3 linked regions of the Kordia sp. SMS9 genome follow. The protein of the gene in region 2 interacts with the protein of the main gene of each other region in a pairwise test. Links are inferred from orthologs where the notes say so. Each region holds a gene or a part of one and is shown on either strand. Other genes may lie near its edges.

Evidence for each region.
Region 1: the proteins of KORDIASMS9_RS07610 (region 2) and dnaE interact in binary tests that used the Escherichia coli proteins (3 or more experiments, as listed by UniProt). The link is inferred for Kordia sp. SMS9 from one-to-one orthologs.
Region 3: the proteins of KORDIASMS9_RS07610 (region 2) and KORDIASMS9_RS08305 interact in binary tests that used the Escherichia coli proteins (3 or more experiments, as listed by UniProt). The link is inferred for Kordia sp. SMS9 from one-to-one orthologs.

The regions. Positions count from the first base shown.
Region 1 is NZ_CP031153.1:2,085,911-2,094,742, reverse strand. The notes cover bases 1,693-6,671. They hold dnaE (DNA polymerase III subunit alpha), read right to left. Parts: upstream 6,276-6,671; coding sequence 1,893-6,275; downstream 1,693-1,892. Other genes in these bases: KORDIASMS9_RS09035 (30S ribosomal protein S16), read left to right, coding at 6,611-6,671; KORDIASMS9_RS23160 (hypothetical protein), read left to right, coding at 6,437-6,574; KORDIASMS9_RS09045 (HAD family hydrolase), read right to left, coding at 1,693-1,722. Outside these bases: KORDIASMS9_RS09055 (transglutaminase domain-containing protein), read right to left, coding at 1-237; KORDIASMS9_RS09050 (carboxypeptidase-like regulatory domain-containing protein), read right to left, coding at 264-671; more of KORDIASMS9_RS09045, read right to left, coding at 1,066-1,692; more of KORDIASMS9_RS09035, read left to right, coding at 6,672-7,114; ribosome maturation factor RimM, read left to right, coding at 7,186-7,713; KORDIASMS9_RS09025 (tRNA1(Val) (adenine(37)-N6)-methyltransferase), read left to right, coding at 7,717-8,430; KORDIASMS9_RS09020 (acyl-CoA dehydrogenase family protein), read left to right, coding at 8,536-8,832. UniProt on the Escherichia coli protein: DNA polymerase III is a complex, multichain enzyme responsible for most of the replicative synthesis in bacteria. This DNA polymerase also exhibits 3' to 5' exonuclease activity. The alpha chain is the DNA polymerase catalytic subunit.
Region 2 is NZ_CP031153.1:1,761,108-1,767,755, reverse strand. The notes cover bases 1,664-4,458. They hold KORDIASMS9_RS07610 (methionine aminotransferase), read right to left. Parts: upstream 3,735-4,458; coding sequence 2,592-3,734; downstream 1,664-2,591. Other genes in these bases: KORDIASMS9_RS07600 (hypothetical protein), read right to left, coding at 3,922-4,458; KORDIASMS9_RS23615 (hypothetical protein), read left to right, coding at 2,376-2,516; KORDIASMS9_RS23620 (class I lanthipeptide), read left to right, coding at 2,169-2,330; KORDIASMS9_RS07615 (helix-turn-helix domain-containing protein), read left to right, coding at 1,664-1,712. In the rest of the region: more of KORDIASMS9_RS07615, read left to right, coding at 18-1,663; more of KORDIASMS9_RS07600, read right to left, coding at 4,459-4,488; KORDIASMS9_RS07595 (hypothetical protein), read right to left, coding at 4,638-5,051; KORDIASMS9_RS07590 (DNA mismatch repair protein MutS), read right to left, coding at 5,066-6,648. UniProt on the Escherichia coli protein: Shows aminotransferase activity with methionine and histidine as substrates, and to a lesser extent also with phenylalanine.
Region 3 is NZ_CP031153.1:1,921,980-1,928,700, reverse strand. Bases 2,383-5,250 are described here. They hold KORDIASMS9_RS08305 (cbb3-type cytochrome c oxidase subunit I), read right to left. Parts: upstream 4,783-5,250; coding sequence 2,983-4,782; downstream 2,383-2,982. Other genes in these bases: KORDIASMS9_RS08300 (cytochrome c oxidase subunit II), read right to left, coding at 4,814-5,250; ruvB (Holliday junction branch migration DNA helicase RuvB), read right to left, coding at 2,383-2,856. Outside these bases: tRNA epoxyqueuosine(34) reductase QueG, read right to left, coding at 1-438; KORDIASMS9_RS08315 (cytochrome P450), read right to left, coding at 435-1,772; more of ruvB, read right to left, coding at 1,834-2,382; more of KORDIASMS9_RS08300, read right to left, coding at 5,251-5,878; KORDIASMS9_RS08295 (quinol:cytochrome C oxidoreductase), read right to left, coding at 5,905-6,721. UniProt on the Escherichia coli protein: Cytochrome bo(3) ubiquinol oxidase is the terminal enzyme in the aerobic respiratory chain of E.coli that predominates when cells are grown at high aeration.

The sequences.
Region 1 (8,832 bases), 320 kb from region 2 along the record:
ATTGTTGGAAACACTGCTGCAAACCCATTTAAAAATAGCTCTGAAACGTTCTGCATCTGTGTCTAATTCTGAAGTTAATTTATAGACTAAATCTGGTAAATTATGTAATGTTTCGTCTTTGTATTTCAAGGCAATTTCATCGGCTTTCTCAAAGGAAATTTGATCAAAATCCGAAATTTGAGCCGTTGCTTGAAATACAAAGACGAATAAAAATATATGTGTTATAAATACACGCATTCAACAAAAGTATTTATGAACTACATTTAATTTTTTCGTTTCGATTTGTAACGCTTATTCGTGTTGACAGCGCCCATAAACTCAATCACCTCATCGGATAAAACTGCTTTTACAAATGTGGTGTCTGCCTTTATTTTATATTCGATAGATTCGTATCCTAAATAGGTAATCACCAACACATCGCCTGTTTCAAGCGCCACAGGAAAGGTGAACTCTCCTTTTTTATTCGTCACTGCACCTTGATTTTCTCCTTTTAAAATCACGTTAGCGCCTTCCAACGGTCCTTGCGGACTACTTACGGTTCCTTTAATGATTCTTCCCTTTTGAGAAGTGGAATTTCCAGACTGTCCATACATCGGATTGAACGCGAATACAGCCAATACTAAAATGGTAACATACCATATTTTTTGTGTAAATGTTACTTGTTTTTTCATCTGTTTCTTTTTTTAGATTAATTTCTTCTTGATCAAATGCGCAGTTATTAAATTAACGTGAGTTCGACTTAAAAAACCTTTATTTTACTTGTAATTTACTGAAAAATAAACACTTGTCAGTTCGAGCGCAGTCGAGAACAGCTAAGAATTGATATTTTCAAAGGAATCTCGACTGCGCTCGATTTGACATTAAGTGTAATGTATTAACAATAAAGTACATAGCATAATATTTATATCGAACTCACGTTAAATTATGAACAAACGCATTCTCTAAGTTTCTTTATATTTATAAAAGTATCTACAGTTTTGCTTACTTCAAAGTACGATTGAGTAAACCGCACTTTTGAGTGAGTGAACGTTTAATTTGTTCTAAATTAGTATTTTATTGAGCGAATTACAATAAATTCCTGTCAAACACTAAAAAATTAACAAAATGATTTGTTGCGCCGTGTGCTTCTAACTTTTCTTGATTTTCCGCACCAATTCCAATAAATTCGATGCCCAAATTGTTGGCGGTTTTCACATCCCAAATTCCATCGCCTAACGAAATAATGCGTTGAAAATTGGTTGTGTTGAAATAATTTTTTGCTTTCGCGATGGCGGAATTGACAATTTCCTCGCGTGTAAAAAAACGATTGGAAGCTTCTAGTAAAGGGCGATCGTACACAATTCCAGCACGATTCAGTTTAAATTCTGCTGGCAACAACATAGAACCTGTGGCAAAACAAACGGCGTAATTCGTTTGAGTAATAATTTCTTGTAAAAAAGTATTTGCACCTGCAATTTGCGTAATACGACACTCTTTGATTTCCTTTAAAAATTCAGCTTCAAACTGTTGCAATAGTTGTTTTGAAAACCCACGATTCACGTCTCTTTCATAATTTTCTTTCGCGATGAAACTATCAGTTAAATGTGTATAACTTTCCCAATCGGTATTCACGAATTCTACGCCAATCGTACGCAATGCATTTACAAAACCTGTTTGATGCACATTTTCGCTGTCGAGCAACGTTCCGTCAATATCAAAAACGAGCAGGTTTTCTTTTTTCATAACTCTTTACAGTTAATTTACCAAACGTTTGATCGAGTGTTTTTTCGGAGTGAAACGAAGAAAAATTGCATCGAAATCTTCTTTGAATACTCTCAATATTAATAAAAATTTGCGCGAATTCAATCGTTTTACAGATAATTCAACATTTAGCATTTAGCAAATAAACGTCATCAGTTAATTTTATACAAAATATCTTCTTCTGCCAACGCATCCAATAATTCCTGCGTAATATTTACTTTTTTCTTTTTGCTGGGTGCTTGTAATTTTATTTTTTCATTACGCTCGTATAAGGTAAAATGTAATGATTTATCGCCTTTGTGTGTGTCTAAAATTTCGTTGATAAAATCGAGTGTGTTTTCTTTTAGTTTATTTACATCTAGTTGAATCGTAAGCTTTCTTGCCGCAGTTTCCATCACATCTTGCAACAATTGCATCGAATTGAATTGCAATCTTGGATCGCCACGTTTTCCTGTATCACGATTGATCCAACCTTCTCGAATGAACGCTTTGATATAGACGAATGAATTCGGCACAAAGAAATGACGAAACTTTAAATATTCTTCTCCAAAGATTCTAAATTCATGCGAATTTGTATAATCTTCCACCGTAAATAATGCCCAACCTTTTCCGTTTTTGGAAACTCGGTGTTGCACTTCTGTCACAACGCCACCAAAAGAAATTTCACGATTCACAAATTCTTCCATTTTAGAAAAACAGGTTAAATCGCCATTACAGAAATAGTCCATTTCCGCTTTAAAATCGTCCAACGGATGTCCCGAAATATAAATTCCTACCACTTCTTTTTCACGCGCTAGTTTCTCCATCGTTCCCCATTCTTCACATGGCGGCACTTGTGGCTCAGCAATTTGCACTTCGCTGGCTTCACCAAACAAACTTACTTGTGCAGAGTTTTTATTTTCTTGATATTTTGCACCGTATTTCACGGCTTTTTCTAAAAAAGTAACCGCATCATTTTCTGTATGGAAATATTGCGCTCTGTGTGTATCGCCAAACGAGTCAAATCCGCCCGCTAAGGCTAAGTTTTCAAAAGCTTTTTTATTGGCTGCGCGCAAATCTATTCGTTTTGCCAGATCAAATACCGATTTGTATTTTCCTTCCGAACGTTCTTTCACGATGGTTTTTACAGCACCATGTCCCACACCTTTGATTGCGCCCATTCCAAAACGCACCGCACCTTGGTCGTTTACCGTAAATTTATAGAACGATTCATTCACATCAGGACCTAAAACTTCCAATTTCATACGTTTACATTCTTCCATAAAGAAGGTAATCGTTTTAATATCATTCATGTTGTTGGAAAGTACCGCCGCCATGTATTCCGCAGGATAATGTGCTTTTAAATACGCCGTTTGATAGGCAATCCAAGCGTAACAAGTAGAATGCGATTTGTTGAAGGCATACGCTGCAAATGCTTCCCAATCTTTCCAAATTTTCTCTAGTTTGTCTTCGGCATGTCCTTTTTCAGAAGCTTGCGAGATAAACTTAGGCTTCATTTTATCCAGTACGGCTTTTTGCTTTTTCCCCATCGCTTTACGCAAGACATCGGCTTCACCTTTGGTAAAATCGGCCAATTTCTGCGACAGCAACATCACTTGCTCTTGATAGACTGTAATTCCGTAGGTTTCTTCTAAGTATTCTTGACACGCATCTAAATCGTACTCAATATCTTCTTCTCCGTGTTTTCTGCGAATAAAACTCGGAATGTATTCCATCGGTCCCGGACGATACAAGGCATTCATTGCAATGAGATCGGCAAACGTTGTCGGTTTGAGCGATTTCATGTGCTTTTGCATTCCGGGCGATTCGTACTGAAACACGCCTACCGTTTCTCCTCGTTGGAATAACTCGTATGTTTTTTCGTCGTCAAGCGGAATGTTCTCAATGTCAATCTCAACATCGTGTTTGTACTTAACAAGCTTGACCGTATCTTTGATCAGCGTCAGCGTTTTCAGTCCTAAAAAGTCCATTTTTAGCAGACCTGCATCTTCCACCACCGAGTTATCAAATTGTGTACAGTACATGTCTGAATCTTTCGCCAACGCGACCGGAACGAACTTCGTAATATCATCGGGTGTAATGATGACGCCACACGCGTGAATTCCCGTATTACGGACTGAACCTTCTAACACGCGTGCCATGTTCACAGTTTCCGCAGCCAAATCATCTTCTTCCGAAATATTCACCAATTCATTGATGAGTAGAACTTCTTCAGCTCTAAATTTTTGTTTGAGTTCTGCTTCCGATTTTCCAAAAATCTTTGCCAGTTTCGTATTTGGAATCAATTTGGCGATTCGGTCTGCTTCGTTCAGTGGCAAATCTAACACACGTGCGGTATCACGAATGGACGATTTTGCTGCCATGGTTCCGTACGTAATGATTTGTGCTACTTGATTTTCTCCATATTTATCAATTACGTATTGCATTACGCGACCGCGACCTTCATCATCAAAGTCAATATCAATATCGGGCATGGACACACGATCCGGATTTAAGAAACGCTCAAAAAGCAGATCGTACAACATCGGATCAATATTTGTAATCCACAAACAGTAGGCAACTACCGAACCTGCTGCCGATCCACGACCTGGACCAACCGAAACGTCCATGTTTCGCGCTTCGCGGATAAAATCTTCTACAATTAAGAAATACCCTGGATATCCTGTATTTTCAATGGTTGCAAGTTCAAAATCGAGTCGTTCTTCAATTTCTGGTGTAATTTCGCCATATCTTTTTTTCGCACCTTCGTACGTTAAGTGTCGTAAGTATTTGTTTTCTCCGCGTTTTCCACCGTCGTGTTTGTCTTCTTCAAACTGGAATTCTTCTGGAATGTCGAATGCAGGTAATAATACATCACGAGCTAACTCAAATGGTTCTACCTTGTCGACAACTTCTTGTATGGAAAGTATGGTTTCTGGCAAATCTTTAAACAAGGTTTTCATCTCGTCTGGCGACTTGAAATAGTATTCTTGATTTGGCAATCCATAGCGATAACCACGTCCGCGACCTATGGGTGTGGCTTGTTTTTCGCCATCTTTCACACATAGTAAAACATCATGCGCAGTGGCATCTTCTTGAGCAATGTAATACGTATTATTGGTAGCCACCAGTTTGATTTCATGCTTTTTAGCCAATTTGACCAATACTTCATTCACACGATTTTCATCTTCTTGATTGTGACGCATGATTTCGACATACAAGTCGTCTTGAAAGGTTTCTTTCCACCAAAGCAATGCTTCTTCCGCTTGTGTTTCTCCTATGTTTAATACTTTGTTTGGCACTTCACCATACAAATTTCCCGTCAATACAATAATATCTTCTTTGTACTGTTCAATGACTTTTTTGTCAATTCGCGGTACGTAGTAAAATCCTTTTGTGTATCCGATGGAAGACATTTTTGCCAAATTGTGATAGCCGTTTTTGTTTTTGGCGATGAGTACAATTTGATATCCGTTGTCTTTTCGGGTTTTATCTAAATGATCTTCACACACAAAGAATTCACAACCTACAATTGGTTTTAGAAGTTGCGCATCGGTGGTTTCTCCTTTTTCGGCTGCTTCCGCAATTTTTGCTTTGATGCCTTTGTTGTAATTACTCACTTCCTTTACAAAGTGAAACGCGCCCATCATGTTGGCATGATCGGTCATGGCGACACCTTGCATGTTGTATTTTCCAGCGGCTTTTACTAAATCGCTAATACTAGATGTGGATTGTAATACTGAGAATTGCGAATGATTGTGCAAGTGTGAAAACGGTGCATTTTTTAAGGCTTCAAGGTTTTCGTTTATTTCTTGTTGTGAAATTCCGCTTCCGCCTTGCTCTTTTTCGAGTCGCTTTCGTATTTTTTCAGAAGCCTTTTTGAGATTGATGTGCTTCAATCCGATCATTTCAATTGGCTGCGGATTGTTTTCCGAAAAGCGTTCAAAATAATCTGGTGAAACATCTAATTGCTCAATCGTATATTGTTTTCTTCGGATGAGTTCTAAGAAACAACGCGTGGTTGCTTCCACATCGGCGGTTGCGTTGTGTGCTTCTCCAAAACCAACTCCGAACAAATAATTGTGTAATTCGGTTAGTGTGGGTAGTTTGAATTTACCAAATCGTCCTCCTGGCAATTGACATAAACTCGCTGTATCTTCCGTACAGGTATCTAATACAGGTAACTCTTGCAGATTGTTTGCAACGTTTTCGCGATAGAATTCTGCACCCATAATGTTGACATCAAAACCTACATTTTGTCCTACAATAAATTTTGCTTTGGACAGTGCAATGTTGAATTTTGCCAAGACTTCTTGCAATGAAAATCCTTGTTCGGCTGCCAATTCGGTAGAAATTCCGTGAATTTTCTCAGCATCGTACGGAATGTTAAAACCTTCGGGCTTGACTAAGTAGTCTTGATGTTCGATGAGGTTTCCCAATTCGTCATGCAATTGCCAAGCGATTTGGATACATCTTGGCCAGTTGTCTGTATCAGAAATTGGCGCGTCCCAACGTTTTGGCAACCCTGTGGTTTCGGTATCAAATATTAAGTACATATAGTTTGGTGTATGGAAGAATTTGCAGTGCTAAAATTACAATTTTTTTTCCTGTTTTCTGGATGAAGTTATGAACACCGTATTAGTGGTTGAGTACGTTCGACTGCGCTCAGTATAAACTAAATTAATAGGTATAAATTAGCATTTCTAAAATAGAAACCATGAAGTTATTAACTATTTTTGCGGCTAAAAAAGCGTCTATCGAATACACGACCGCATTTTTTCGTGCGGAAATACCAAAAAAAGTGGATTTAAGTAGTTGTGTTTCAGAAATAATAGTATTTTTGCAGCCTTATTAATAATCGAGGTCGTGAACCTCACAAATTAATTTTTTTATGCCTGTTAAAATTAGATTACAGAGACATGGTAAAAAAGGGAAACCTTTTTACTGGATTGTTGCCGCAGATTCGCGTGCAAAAAGAGATGGTAGATATTTAGAGAAATTAGGTATTTACAATCCAAACACAAACCCTGCAACTATTGAACTAAACCTTGACGGTGCGGTACAATGGTTACAAAATGGAGCGCAACCAACTAATACAGCTCGTGCTATCCTTTCTTATAAAGGAGCAATGTACAAGAATCACTTGCTTGGTGGAGTTCAAAAAGGTGCTTTAACGGAAGAACAAGTAGAAGAGAAATTTACTGCTTGGATAGAAGCTAAAGAAGGTAAAGTACAAGGTAAAGTTGATACTTTGGCGCAAGCAGAAGCAGATGCGAAAGCAAAAGCTTTTGAAGCGGAAAAAGCTAAAAACGAAGCTCGTATTGCCGCAAATGCTCCTGTTGTAGAAGATGCAGCTGAGGATGCTGGAGAAACACCTGCAGGTGAAGAAGAATAAATTATAGATATTACATATAATTTTTAGCCTAGTAAATACTAAATTTGCTAGGCTTTTTTTATGCTATTGATATGAAAGTTGAAGATTGTTTTTATTTAGGAAAAATTGTTAAGAAGTATAGTTTTAAAGGTGAATTACTGGCAAAGCTCGATACAGACCAACCCGATTTGTATGATGATTTGGATGCTGTTTTTGTGCAGCTTGGACGTAATTTTTTGCCGTTTTTTATTGAGAAATCATCGTTGCACAAATCTGATTTATTGCGATTGAAGTTTGAAGATATAGATACGGAGGAAGATGCCGATCAGTTGTTGAAGTGTGAATTGTATTTGCCACTAGAATTTTTACCAAAACTAGAAGGCAACAAGTTTTACTACCACGAAATTATTGGTTTTACGGTAGAAGATGCTTCTTTTGGAACCGTTGGAAAAATTGTAAGCGTGAATGATACGACGGCACAACCGTTATTTGAGATTGAACGCGAAGGTATTGAAATTTTGATTCCGATCAATGATGATATTATTAAGAAAGTAGATCGTAACGGAAAAAGCATTCATATTGAAGCTCCGGAAGGATTGATTGATTTGTATTTGGAATAAATTATGAGCAAACCGTTTCGATTTAAAGAATTTACAATTCAGCAAGATAAAACTGCTATGAAAGTGGGCACAGATGGCGTGTTGTTAGGCGCTTGGACTTCTGTGGAAAGCAATCCATTTTCGATTTTAGATATTGGCGCTGGCACAGGATTGATTGCCTTGCAACTGGCGCAACGTTGTGCTGCGGAATTGATTGATGCTATTGAGATTGATGACGACGCCTACGAACAAGCGGTGGATAATTTTGAAAATTCTCCGTGGAGCGATCGTTTATTTTGTTATCATGCAGGTTTGGACGAATTTGTGGCTGAGATTGAAGACAAGTATGATCTCATTGTGTCAAATCCGCCATTTTATCGAGAGAATTTTAAAACTGAGAGTCTTCAACGCGATACCGCACGTTTTACCGATGCCTTACCTTTTGAGGAATTACTGGCTGGTGTTGCACATTTGTTGGAACCGAAAGGAACGTTTCATACAATTATTCCACATAAAGAATACGCGCATTTTATCCGTCTGGCGGAAGCCCACCACTTATTTCCATATAAAACGTGCCATGTAAGAGGAAATCCTTCAGCAGATTTTAAACGCAGTTTGATTTCGTTTTCTTTTGAAAAGAACGTGAATCAAGTAGATGAATTGATTATTGAAACGGCAAGACATCAATTTACAGACGCATATATTTCACTAACGAAAAACTTTTATTTAAAATTATAACAATTTGTCTTTGTTTTGTGACATTTCATTAATTACTTTTGTGATCGCGATTTACAAACATTCCGTAAATTTGAGTATTAAAAAAATGCTATAAACAGACGATTGATGAAACCAGATTTATTCCAAGCTCCTGATTACTACAACTTAGATGAGCTATTATCCGAAGAACATAAATTAGTGAGAGATGCTGCCCGCGAATGGGTAAAAAGAGACGTATCTCCAATTATAGAAGACTATGCGCAGCGTGCTGAATTTCCAGAACAAATCATTGATGGATTGGCTAATATTGGTGCATTTGGACCGTATATTCCAGCGGAATATGGTGGTGCAGGTTTGGACCAAATTAGTTACGGATTAATCATGCAAGAGATTGAGCGTGGAGATTCTGGAGTACGTTCTACA
Region 2 (6,648 bases):
AGACGTTATACCTATTTATGAAATTTTTGCTTTCCAAATTTTTAGCAAGTTTAGTACTATGCAGCTATTTTTGCACAACCACAGCGCAGGAAATGCGCAAAGATGCTTCTAATGAAGAGATTTTTGATTTTATCATTCAGCACAAATATTCCAATCCGGGACTTTCAAAAAAATATGCGCAAATTTTAGTGGCAAAAAGCAAAATTGAAAAAGACAGCACACAGCTTTTTAATGCGTATGCACAGTGTTGTAAAATTTCTAATATTGAAGGAAATTACGAATTGGCAATTCAGCATTGTGATTCTGCAATTGTTACTGCAAAAGCATTAAAAAACAACCGATTTCTAGTAGAAGCTTATCTTACTAAAGGCAATGCTATTGTATTTCTGGGAGATAATAAACAAGCATTAGAAAATTATCTTTATGCATTAGATATTACGAAACAGCTTAACGCAATTGATTTTGAAATAGTCACCAATGCTAATATTGCCAAGATTAAAAGACGGATGGGTTTTTATGAAGAAGCCCTTTCTATTTATAAAAAGAATACGCTACTCGCTGAACAAAATGACTTTGAAAATAAAATGATTCTCATTAACTCTTATATGGGAATGGGCGGTACTTTTTTACGTTTACAACAACCTGATTCTACACTTAAATATTCAGAAAAAGGATTGCAAAAGAGTTTGGCAATTAATGATTTGGAAGGTGTCAGTTATTTTTATATTGATATTGGAATTGCGCATTTTATCAAAGGAAATTTTGAAACCGCGATTGCGTATTTACAGAAAGCGGAAAAAATTACCAAAGGGCTGAATAATCAAACCCGATTGACTGAAATATACTATTATATTGGGAAATCGTATTTTGAATTGGAAAAGGATGAAGATACCATTTCTTTTTTACAAAAAGTTGAAATTATTGTAAATGAAAATAGTAGTAAAAAAGGCATTGTTTTTAATCCTCCCGAATTATTAGGAACCTATTTGACACTTTCCAAAGCCTTTGAACGCATAGACAAACGTGATTTGTATTTGGAATACACCTCTAAGTATTTACAGTTAAGAGATACCAATGAAGGTCAGGATATTGAAGTCATTAAAGAATTGTATGAAACTGCGCAAAAGGAAAATAATTCGTTGACTTCCTTAACTTCAAAATTAAAAAACAGCCTTATTTATGTCATTCTGTTTAGTGTTTTTGTGGTAGGATTATGCGCCTATTTTTTGTTTAAATTTTTAAAAGCGAAAAAGCAGAACAAAGTTATTTTTGAAAAATTAGTCTCTAAAGTAAATACCCAGAAAGTAGCAAAACCAACACCTGAATTTAATATTGAGGACAAAAAAGTAGAAGCTATTTTAGAACGTTTGGACAAATTAGAAGAATCCCTATTTTTTCTCAATAGCAATTGCACCTTACAAAGTTTGGCTAAAAAAGTAAAAACTAATACGAATTATTTGTCAAAAATCATCAATAAGTACAAGCAGAAAAAGTTTTATGAATATTTGAACGATTTGCGCATTCAATATGTATTGAAACGCTTAAAAGAAGATCCGAAGTTTCGCAAATATTCTATCAAGCATATTGCGGAAGAAATTGGTTATAAAAGCACTAATTCGTTTACCAAATATTTCAAAGCTTCTACCAAGCTATACCCTTCCTATTATATTAAAAATCTTGAAAGCACAGCCAAAAACAACACCTCAAATTAAGTAATTTGAGTTTTTATCAATCTAAATTTTAACAACTTCGTATTTAAATAAACTATCTTTCAATTAATAATAAACTAAAAGACTTAATTATGAAAGTACAGCGTTTACAAAAAATGCAATTGAAGAAAGCGACTATCTCTAGAATCACTCAAATGACTTCCATGCTAATAAAAGGTGGTACTCGCCCTGGAGACCCAACACATTTCCCAAATACAGGACAAGAAACTCATTGTGCAGATGTAGTTTGCTTTTAAAAATATATCGTAAAATATATTTAAAAAAATCGGAGGTGTTGCTTCCGGTTTTTTTTATGTTTTTTTTGAATCAATTTCATCCTATTAAATTACACCTCAATTCTTTTAATTTTTAGCTTTCTTGCGCTACACTTTCTTTTTTTCACAGGATACAAATCATACATTGAGATCAATAAAATTTTTAACCACAAATATTTAAAACATGAAAACTCAAAAGCTAAAATCATTAAAATTAATAAAAGCATCTGTTGCAAATTTAGATACGCAAACGCAACAAGAAGTTGTTGGAGGACGCACAAAAGCTTGGACAGATTGTGGAAGTATTGTGTATTCTGTATGCGCTACTTCTTGTCATGCACACTAATGATAAATATCAATTATTTTAATTTTTAACCACAAAACAAAAATCATGAAAACTCAAAAGACAAAATCATTAAAATTAGTAAAAGCGTCTATCGCTAGTTTGGAAACAAAAACAATTAACGAGGTAAAAGGAGGAAGACCAAACTCATTTAGAACCATTTGTATCACTTCTTGTGTATCACACTAGAAAACTTAACTTAGTATGCTAAATAATTTATTTAGATGAACGAAAAGGCTCTTGTTTTGCAAGAGTCTTTTTTATTTATATGTTATTCAGAATTTTAGCAGCTTCAGCCAAGGTTTTTTCCGTTTTAGCAAAGCAGAAACGTAATAGTTTATGATCTTCTTTATTCGTGTTGAACACAGAAAGCGGAATGGACGCAATTTTATGTTCTCGTGTGAGTCGTTTGGCAAATTCTGTATCTAATTCGTCTGTGATATTTTCATAAGATAGGACTTGAAAATAGGTTCCTTCCGACGGTTTCCATGTAAAACGTGAGTCTTTGATCGCATTGAGAAAGAAATCGCGCTTTTCTTGAAAAAATGCAGGTAATTGTAGGTAGTTTTGAGGGTCTTGCAAATAGTTACCAATTCCAATTTGCATCGGATGGTTTACTGAAAACACATTGAATTGATGCACTTTTTTAAACTCGTCCATGAGTTCTTTCGGTGCTACGCAATAGCCCATTTTCCAGCCTGTATTGTGAAATGTTTTTCCGAAAGATGCCGTGATAAACGCACGTTCGGCTAGTTTTGGAAACAAAGCGGCACTTTGATGTTGTGCGTCATCGAAAATGATGTGTTCGTATACTTCATCACTCAGTAAAATAATGTTGGTATTTTCCAAAATTGACGAGAATTCTTCCATGTCTTTTTTTGACAAAACCGTTCCGCTTGGATTGTGCGGCGTGTTGATCAAAACCATTTTTGTTTTTGAAGAAATTTTGCTGCGTACTTCATTCCAATCGACTGCAAATGTGGTTCCTTTCAGTTGAATTGGCACAACCGTTCCGCCATTAGCTTCTACGGCTGGCGCATAACAATCGTATGCTGGCGTAAAAATAATGACTTCATCTTTGGGACGCACAAACGCACTGATAATGGTAAAAATAGCTTGTGTGGCTCCTGCTGTGACCACAATTTCCGTTTCCAGATTGTACGTTCGTCGGTATAAATACTTCATCTTCTCCGCAATAGCTTCTCGCAAAATTGGCGCGCCAGGCATCGGTGCATATTGATTGTAATTTTCACGCAATGCTTGTTGTACTAAATTTATCAATACAGGATCGGAAGGAAAATTTGGAAATCCTTGCGACAAATTGATTGCGTTTTCTTTCGCCGCCAACTGACTCATCACGGTAAAAATTGTAGTGCCTACGTTTGGTAATTTGGAAGTATGTTGGATCATTTTTTGGGTGTTTGCATCTCGACTGCGCTCGATGTGATAGATTTTTGATGTTGGAATGCTTCGCCCCTGTTTTTTTGGGTGCTTGTTGTTTGTTTTTTGCCTGCACTGAGCTTGTCGAAATGTAGATGTATTCTTAGAAACTTCTCCATACTCAATACTAATGTGTCACTTCTCATTAAAACCATCAATTCAAGTGTTTTTTTTCAAGCATTTCTTTGAACAATCCTTTGAGCGTGTCGTTTTCAACATTGTTGATATAAATGGCTTGAAAGTCGTTTCGAAAGTTTTGAATTTTACGAAGATCAATTCCTTTGTAGCGAATGGTTCTGCTGATTTCATTCCAAATTTCTAACAAGCTTCCAATCAATTTTCGGTTGGTTTCAAACTGTGCGTTGAGTTGGCGCAACATGCTTTTTGTATAACTTACAAATAATGGCATTTTTGCCAATTTTTGCATGGAAACATTCATAAAGTGTTGAATTTCCTCTTCGCTTTGAAAAGAAAAAAAACGATACCTATCTTCTGTGTTACATTTTTTACAAGCAACAATGGCGAATGTATCTTTGATCATTTGTGTGCAATCGTACATAGATTCGTAATACAATTCCAAACCTAAATTCGTATTGATAATCAAGACTTCACTTTTGATCAAATCGGTCAAGAAGTTTTTTAAAATAGCGACTTGCTGATGCGAAATGATCAGTTGTTTTTTGTGATGCTTTTCGTTGATGTGGAGATATTTTAACGGCATGCAAAAACAGATTTTTTGAACTCGTAAAAACCTTATGTTTTCACGTATACTTTTGAATTAACAGTTTCTAAAATAATACATTAACACGAGAAATTATGTTAAAATAGATTTTTTGACACAATCTGTTTATAAGAAATATTTATATGAGATTACTTTTTTTGCAGTAGGTATACAACTCTTCCGGCATACATTAAAAACGGAATTCCACTTCCAAAAGTAACGGCAACTAAAAATGTATCAATTTGTAAAACTCCAATAATGATTACGATAAAAGCAACGAACAATAATACCAAACCTATATATATTGCCACTTTTTTTTCTGCTATTTTTTTAGAAAACAACTTCCTAATTAATATAATCTTTCCAATCAATGAAATCAATCCGATAAGCATCAAACTGTTTCCTAAAAAGGAACCTTTTGAGAATTCAATTCCGTTGCGGATGATTGCTGGAATACTGATAAAATCGAACATTACCATGACTACATAACCATGCGCCTCTGGAATTCCAATGAAAATTATGGAATGTAGTATGATGGTTAGGAGTAGTGCTCTTTTTATCAAAGTACGTTGCTTTATTATTCTACAATTTCCATTTTCTTCAATAAGAACGAAGCATTCATGTTGGAACAGATGCCTTTTTTGAGTAAATACCCAAAGAAGAGTTCGTCGTTGATGATTTCTGCATCAAAGAAATAGTTTTTCACTTGATCAATTTCGTTTTCCAATTCGCACAAACTCAAATCGTGCGTTGCAATGATGCCTGCTGCGTTTTGCGAAGCGAGTTTTTGCACAATTTTCTTCGATCCCATGGCTTTGTCATGACTATTGGTTCCTTTCAAAATTTCATCTAAAATGATGAAATACGTATCATTTTCAATTCTGTCTACAATCATTTTTAAGCGTTGCAATTCTGAAAAGAAATACGAAGCACCTTCCGCGAGCGAATCTGTGGTACGCATGCTCGTAATGAGTTTTATGGGCGAATAGGTTGCTTGTTTTGCACAAATGGGAAATCCGACATTAGACATGACAATACTTAACGAAACCGTTCGGAGAAACGTACTTTTTCCCGCCATGTTTGCGCCAGTGACAATGAAAAACTCTGAATTTCCAATGGTAAAATCGTTGTCAATTCGGTTGTTCGTGCGCAATAATGGATGTCCTAATTTTTCCGCATGCATCACTTCTTTCACAGAAGCATCAATCGTTGGATAACTGAATTTCGGATGATTGAACGCAAAGTTTCCTAAACTGTTGTAGGCATCAAAAAAAGTAACGACTTCAAACCATTGCGCCACTTTTGTGCTGTGCTTGTCAATCCAAATTTCGATTTGATACGACTTTAAAATATCCCACAGTAAAAAACCATTTAAAAAGATCCCAACTAAGATGTTGTTTCGGTTGTCCAACGCATCAATTCGTTTGGAAAATCCGTTGACTAAGGTAGACGCTTTTTGAACGTCGGCTTGAATGTTTTGCTGTTTTTCTTTTAGTAATTCCGATGAAAATGTTGCTGTTTCAATGCGTTGTAAAAGTTGTCCGTATTGTTGAAACGTATCTTTCGCTTTGTTGGTATTGTTGGAAAGTTGGTTGATGCTTTTTAAGAATTTTCCCGTAATTCCCAATCCCAAAAAAAGCCACAATAAAGCTGCCAGAAATGGTAGTATTTGCAAGGAAACCAAGGTAATAACCGTAATGGAAAGTATTGAAAATAGAAGTGGCAAATACTTGATAGATTTTGGAATGAAACTTTTGTAATTGTGCAACCAATTGATGATTTCTTTCGAAGTTGTTTCTACTTTAATGAGCAAGGCAATCGCTGAAAAATGTTGTCGCCAATCTGCTTTTTTCGTCAATTCTTGTATGGCTTCTTGGCGTTTTGCAATGTCAGAAATATCATTGCTTGCTAACAATCCTGCCAATTCATTTTTTCCCTCTTTGGTTGTGGCACGATTCAAATATTGAAAGAACGAAGCAGTTCCAAAGAGATCAATATCGTAACTAAATTCGTGTGAAGCATCTAAAAATTCTTCGCCCGTAGGCAGTTTGGAAAGATCGCCATTCAAAACATCCAACTCTAATTGATTGCACTGAATTAAGGCTTTTAGTTTGTTGCTTTTATAGACCAAATCTGAATGACGAAAGACTAAGAATAGAA
Region 3 (6,721 bases), 160 kb from region 2 along the record:
ACCACTTTTTGCCGCCCAAGCTTTGTCCAACACAGGCGCGGAATCTACAAATGCACGTCCGTGAACGTCTCCAATTTCCTCTTGAATGAAATGTAGTAAGCTTTTTAGCTTGTCTTTGATGACAAAGTGATAATCTCTTCCGTATGCGTATTTGGAAATTTTGGGCGCTTCGGCATCTTTTTGCGTTTCAGATGGATAGTAATTCAACAATAGAGAAACCACCGATTTGGAATCGTCCACCAATTTCGTTGGATCCAATCGCTTGTCAAAATGATTTTCCATGTACTGCATTTCGCCATGCATATTTTTATTCAACCAAGCTTCCAATCGCGGTGCTTCTTCTTCTAAAAATTCCGCTTTTGAGATGCCACACGACAAAAACCCTAAGCGTTTTGCTTCAGCTTTGATCAGTTCTGTATGTTTTTGTTTGGAATTCAAACTGTTCTTTTCGTGAAGGTTAACGGAAGATCAATAGGCTTTAGTGTAATTAATGGCGCAATAGCTACTTTTTTTGGATCAGTTGCAATCGTATATTTTTTCATCATTTGATAGACAGACAACATCATTTCATACAATGCAAAACTGTTTCCAATACACATACGCGGACCTGCGCCGAACGGAAAGTAATATCCTGTTGTTGCTTTTCGGTTTTCGTCTGAGAAACGTTCGGGTATGAAATCGTTTGGATTTTCCCAGTATTTTTTGTTCCTGTGCAATTCATAAAACGAAATTCCAATCATCGTTCCTTTTTGCACGTTAAAACCTCCAAAAGAATCGTCTTCCAAAGCAACTCTGTCCGTAATCCACGCTGGTGGATACAAACGCATGGATTCTTCCACACAGTTTTTCACGTAGTTGAGTTTCGCTATTTTTTCCATCGGAGAAATCGCATCATCAATCGCATCAATTTCAGTCAATACTTTTGCATACACTTCTGGATTTTTGGCAATAAGATGAAAGGTAAATGTAAGTGCATTTGCAGTAGTTTCATGTCCTGCCACAAAGAAGATTAGGATTTCATCTATCAATTGTTCGTTGGTCATGGAAGTTCCGTCATCTTCGTATTTTGCTTTGAGCAGCATGTCTAATAAATCGTCGTGTTCTTTGTCGGAATTACGACGTTCGTCAATGACTGTATTAATGATATCGCGACTTTCCTTGACGAGTGTCATGTGTTTTTTGACCAATCCGCTTGCTTTATACCACCATTGTTTGTGTGGTTGTCGTATTTCTCGAATGATGAAATCTTGCAAGGTTTCTATAATTTCTTGCAGTCGGTGCATGGTATGTTCATCCGAAGAATAGTTAAACAGTGATTTTGCTACAACGTGAAACGCCAATTCGTTCATAATCGGATACGAATCTACTTTGGTATTTTTAGGAAGATTTTGCAGTTGCGTTTCAATGGTACTTTCCATAATAGTGACCAATTTTTGCAACTTTTCTTTGTGAAATGCAGGTTGAATGAGTCGTCGTTGTTTCAACCAATACTCACCACTTGAAGTCAACAATCCTTTCCCAACATATTTTGATAGGAACTTGGTTTGAATTTTAGATTTTTTATAGTTCCGATGATTTTTTCGCAACAAATACAGTATGATTTCTGCATCGCACGTCAGCATGATTCGTTTTGAAAACGGCGGCGAAATCGCAAACGTATCTCCATGCTTTTCAAAATTTTCTTTGTGAAACGGAATTGGATTTCGCGTAATCGAAGACGATTTGAAGAGAATTTTGTAGAATGGAATTGTGTTTGGATAGTGGTATGGCATTGGTTGCTAGTTGCTGGTTGTTTGCATCTCGACTACGCTCGAAGTGACAGGTTTATAATTTCTAAAAAAGTCCTCCTTGAACGCCACCTTTCACTCTTCCAAGATGTTTGTATGCGAGTTCGGTGACTTCTCTTCCTCTTGGGGTTCGGATGATGAAACCTTGTTGTATGAGGAAAGGTTCGTATACTTCTTCGATGGTTTCGCCACTTTCAGAAACTGCCGTTGCCAAGGTTGTAATTCCGACTGGTCCACCTTTGAATTTGTCTATGATCGCAGATAAGATTCGGTTGTCCATTTCGTCCAAACCATAGGCATCTACATTTAATGCTTTGAGACTGAACTGCGCAATTGCTATGTCGATCGTACCATTTCCTTTGATTTGCGCAAAATCACGCACTCTGCGTAATAGCGCATTGGCAATACGCGGTGTTCCACGACTTCTTCCTGCAATTTCAATCGCAGCTTCCATACTGATGGGAACTTTGAGTATTTGCGCACTTCGCTGCACGATGGTTGATAGTAATTCGGTTGAATAGTATTGTAAGCGGCTTGCAATTCCAAAACGGGCTCGCATTGGTGCTGTAAGCAATCCTGAACGCGTTGTGGCACCTACTAAGGTAAAAGGATTCAAATTGATTTGAACAGTTCTGGCATTTGGGCCCGATTCAATCATGATATCAATTTTATAATCTTCCATCGCCGAATAGAGATATTCTTCCACAATAGGACTTAAACGATGTATTTCATCAATAAATAAAACATCACGTTCATCTAAATTCGTCAACAAGCCTGCTAAATCACCAGGTTTGTCCAATACAGGTCCGGAAGTTACTTTTATACTTGCTCCTAGTTCATTGGCAAGAATATGTGCTAACGTCGTTTTTCCCAATCCTGGAGGTCCATGAAATAGCGTATGATCTAATGCTTCATCACGTAGGTTTGCGGCTTGCACAAATACTTGCAGATTTTCTAATACTTGATCTTGTCCCGTAAAATCCTCAAAGGATAGTGGACGCAACACCTTTTCTATGTCTAATTCTTCAGAGGAAAAGTTCTGATTTGTAGGGTCTAAGTTATCATTCATTAAAACAAAGATAAAAAAGAAAAGCCTTTCTATGCAGAAAGGCTTTTTATTATTTGTGATCTCTTATGTGAGATTCGGTATTTATGATATGAATTCTCTTATGAGATTTCCACTTTCATAGAGATTTTAGTGATGTAGTTCTTCTTCGCCTTCTTTCATTGGCACCGTTTGCGGAACAAAATCATCATCGTGTCCTGGCTTACTGTAATCATAAGCCCAACGGTGTACATGAGGAATTTCTCCTGGCCAGTTTCCGTGCATGTGCTCAACTGGAGTTGTCCACTCTAATGTGTTAGATCTCCAAGGGTTTTGCGTTGCTTTTTTACCATAGAATATACTGCTAAAGAAGTTGTATAAGAATACCAACTGAAATGCTCCTCCAATGATTGCAAACATTGTGATTACTACGTTTACATCTGCTAAGTCATCAAATAATGGGAATTCCGAGTTTGTGTAGTAACGTCTTGGTAATCCAGCCATTCCGATAAAGTGCATTGGGAAAAATACTCCGTATGCACAGACGGCTGTTACCCAGAAGTGCACGTATCCTAAGTTTTTGTTCATCATGCGCCCAAACATTTTTGGGAACCAGTGATATACACCTGCGAATAATCCGTATAGTGCGGAAATACCCATTACTAAGTGGAAATGCGCTACTACAAAATACGTATCGTGTACGTTGATGTCTAATGTACTATCTCCCAAGATAATTCCTGTTAATCCACCTGTAATGAATGTTGAGACTAATCCGATTGAAAATAACATCGCTGGGTTCATCTGTAAGTTTCCTTTCCAGAGTGTTGTGATATAGTTGAACGCTTTGACGGCGGATGGAATCGCGATTAATAAGGTTGTGAATGTAAATACAGAACCTAAGAATGGATTCATTCCTGAGATAAACATGTGGTGTCCCCAAACAATTGTTGATAGGAATGCAATTGCCAAAATGGAGGCGACCATGGCTCGATATCCGAAAATCGGTTTTCGAGAGTTGGTTGCGATGACTTCTGAAGTGATTCCTAGTGCTGGAAGTAATACAATATATACTTCTGGGTGTCCTAAGAACCAGAATAAATGTTCAAAAAGTACAGGCGATCCACCTTGATAATGCAAGGCTTCACCTTGTATGAATATGTCTGATAGATAGAACGATGTTCCAAAGCTTCTATCAAATATTAGTAATAATGCTGCTGATAATAATACTGGGAACGAAACTACACCAATGATAGCAGTTACAAAAAATGCCCAGATTGTTAGTGGCAATCTTGTCATTGACATTCCTTTTGTACGAAGGTTGATTACCGTTACAATATAGTTTAATGATCCTAGTAATGAGGATGCAATGAATATTGCCATGGACACTAACCACAATGTCATTCCTAATCCTGAACCTGGAATTGCTTCTGGCAAGGCACTTAATGGAGGATAGATTGTCCAACCTGCTGATGCTGCTCCACCTTCTACAAATAAAGAAGAAATCATGATGACACTTGAGATGAAAAATAACCAATAGGAAACCATGTTTAGGAATCCAGATGCCATATCTCGTGCTCCAATTTGCAATGGAATAAGTAAGTTACTAAACGTACCACTTAACCCAGCAGTTAATACAAAGAATACCATGATGGTACCGTGAATGGTTACTAAGGCTAGGTATTTATCGGCACTCATGACTCCGTCTGGCGCCCAACTTCCTAAGAATATTTCAAAAATTGTAAACGATTCCTTTGGCCATGCTAACTGCATGCGGAAAAGTATAGACATCATAATACCGATAACTCCCATGATAACACCTGTAATCAAGTATTGCTTGGCAATCATTTTATGATCCTGACTAAATATATATTTAGTAATGAATGTCTCTTTATGATGATGTCCGTGATCGTGTCCGTGATCTCCTGCTGCGTGTACTGCTGTTGCTGACATATCTATTTGCTATTCTTTTTTAGTTTATTTTTTATTTTTCTTTTCCAAAAGTTTCTTGCTCAGCAATCCACTTATCAAATTCTTCTTGAGTCTCTACAATTACATTGATTTGCATGTTGTAGTGAGATTCACCACAAATTTTGTTGCATAATAAAAGGTAATTGAATTCATAAGGTTCTAAGGCTTCTTCACCTTTTGCCACTAGTTTTTCACTTTTAGCAGCTCTAATACCATTGATACGAGTTACTTTTTTGATGATTTTTGGTGTTTCACGCATTTCTGCGGTCGTTTTATTTGGGGTCATCGCAAATTCTGTGATCATTCCTGGCACACAGTTCATTTGCATTCTAAAGTGTGGCATGTATGCAGAGTGCAATACATCTTGTGAACGCATTTTGAATACCACCTTTTTGTTCACTGGTAAGTGAAGTTCTTGCACGATGATATCATCTTGTGCATATTTATCTTCTCTATCTAAACCAAGTATATTTGGATTGTCTCCTAAATCAATCAAACGCACATTTGCTTTTCCAAGAACGTTATCTTCTCCTGCATATCGTGCTTTCCAGTTGAACTGTTGTGCATACAATTCAACAACAATTGGATCATCATCCATATTTACATCCATAATTTCATTCCAAGTGAACAATCCGTAAAGAATTAAACCTGCCAATGTAATTACTGGAATAATTGTCCAAATAAATTCTAATTTATCATTATCAGCATAATACAGTGCTTTTCTCCCTTTTTTACCTCTGTATTTGTAGGCGAAATAGTGAAGTAGAGCTTGCGTTACGGTTTGTACAAAGAAGATTAATACCATTGATATAATCATCAATGTATCTACACTTGTTCCATGTTCAGCAGCTGAATTACCAATCAAAGGCAAATCTCCCCATTTCCAGAAAGAAATGATTGTTATGATGTATATGAACATCAAGAATCCCATCATGAGGTATCCATTGACGTTGTTATCCTTGTCATTCGCTACTTGAGTATTATCTGCTCTCGCTTGTGATAAATCAAATATCTTTGTCAACTGCCAAATTGCGATTGCAATGAGGATAAGTACTATAAACGTTAAACCAGTAGTCATCGTATTTTATACTGTTTTGAAATTAATTAATAATGAAAGTGTTTACTTTCTTCAATAAACGGATTCCTTTTTGCTAATAATGGTGCTTTTGTCAATGCGGTAAATACCACAAAGATGAATAATCCTAAGAATAATAAGACGGCTCCAATTTCACCTAATCCTAGTGACCAATTTGCTCCTACTGTTGCTGGCATTACCATATTGAACACATCTATATAATGTCCAAAAAGAATGATGATTCCTGCAATTACAATTACCCAGTTTAATCGTTTGTAGTCACTATTCATTAAGATTAATAATGGGAATATTAAGTTTAATGCTAACATTCCAAAGAATGGTAAATTATAGTCGTCAATTCTTGTAATGAAATATGTTACTTCTTCAGGAATATTTGAGTACCAGATTAACATGAATTGAGAGAACCATAAATATGTCCAGAAAATACTAATACCGAACATAAATTTTGCTAAATCATGCAAATGACTATCATTTACTTGCTCTAGGTATCCTTTTGATTTTAGATAGATTGTGATTAAGGCAATTACCGTAATTCCAGACACAAACATACTTGCAAATACATACCATCCGAATAGTGTGCTGAACCAGTGGTGATCAAGTGACATAATCCAATCCCAAGACATCATTGATTCTGAGATTAAGAACAATACTAAGAATATTGCAGACAATCTGAAATTTTTCTTAAAGTTGCTATTGTCGCTTGCGTTATCTTGTTTTACGGAGAAGCGTCTAGAAAGTACACTGTACGCTATCCATATAGAACTAAAAATTACTGCTCTTATGATAAATCCAGTTTCGTTTAACCAAGCGCTTTTACCTACCGTA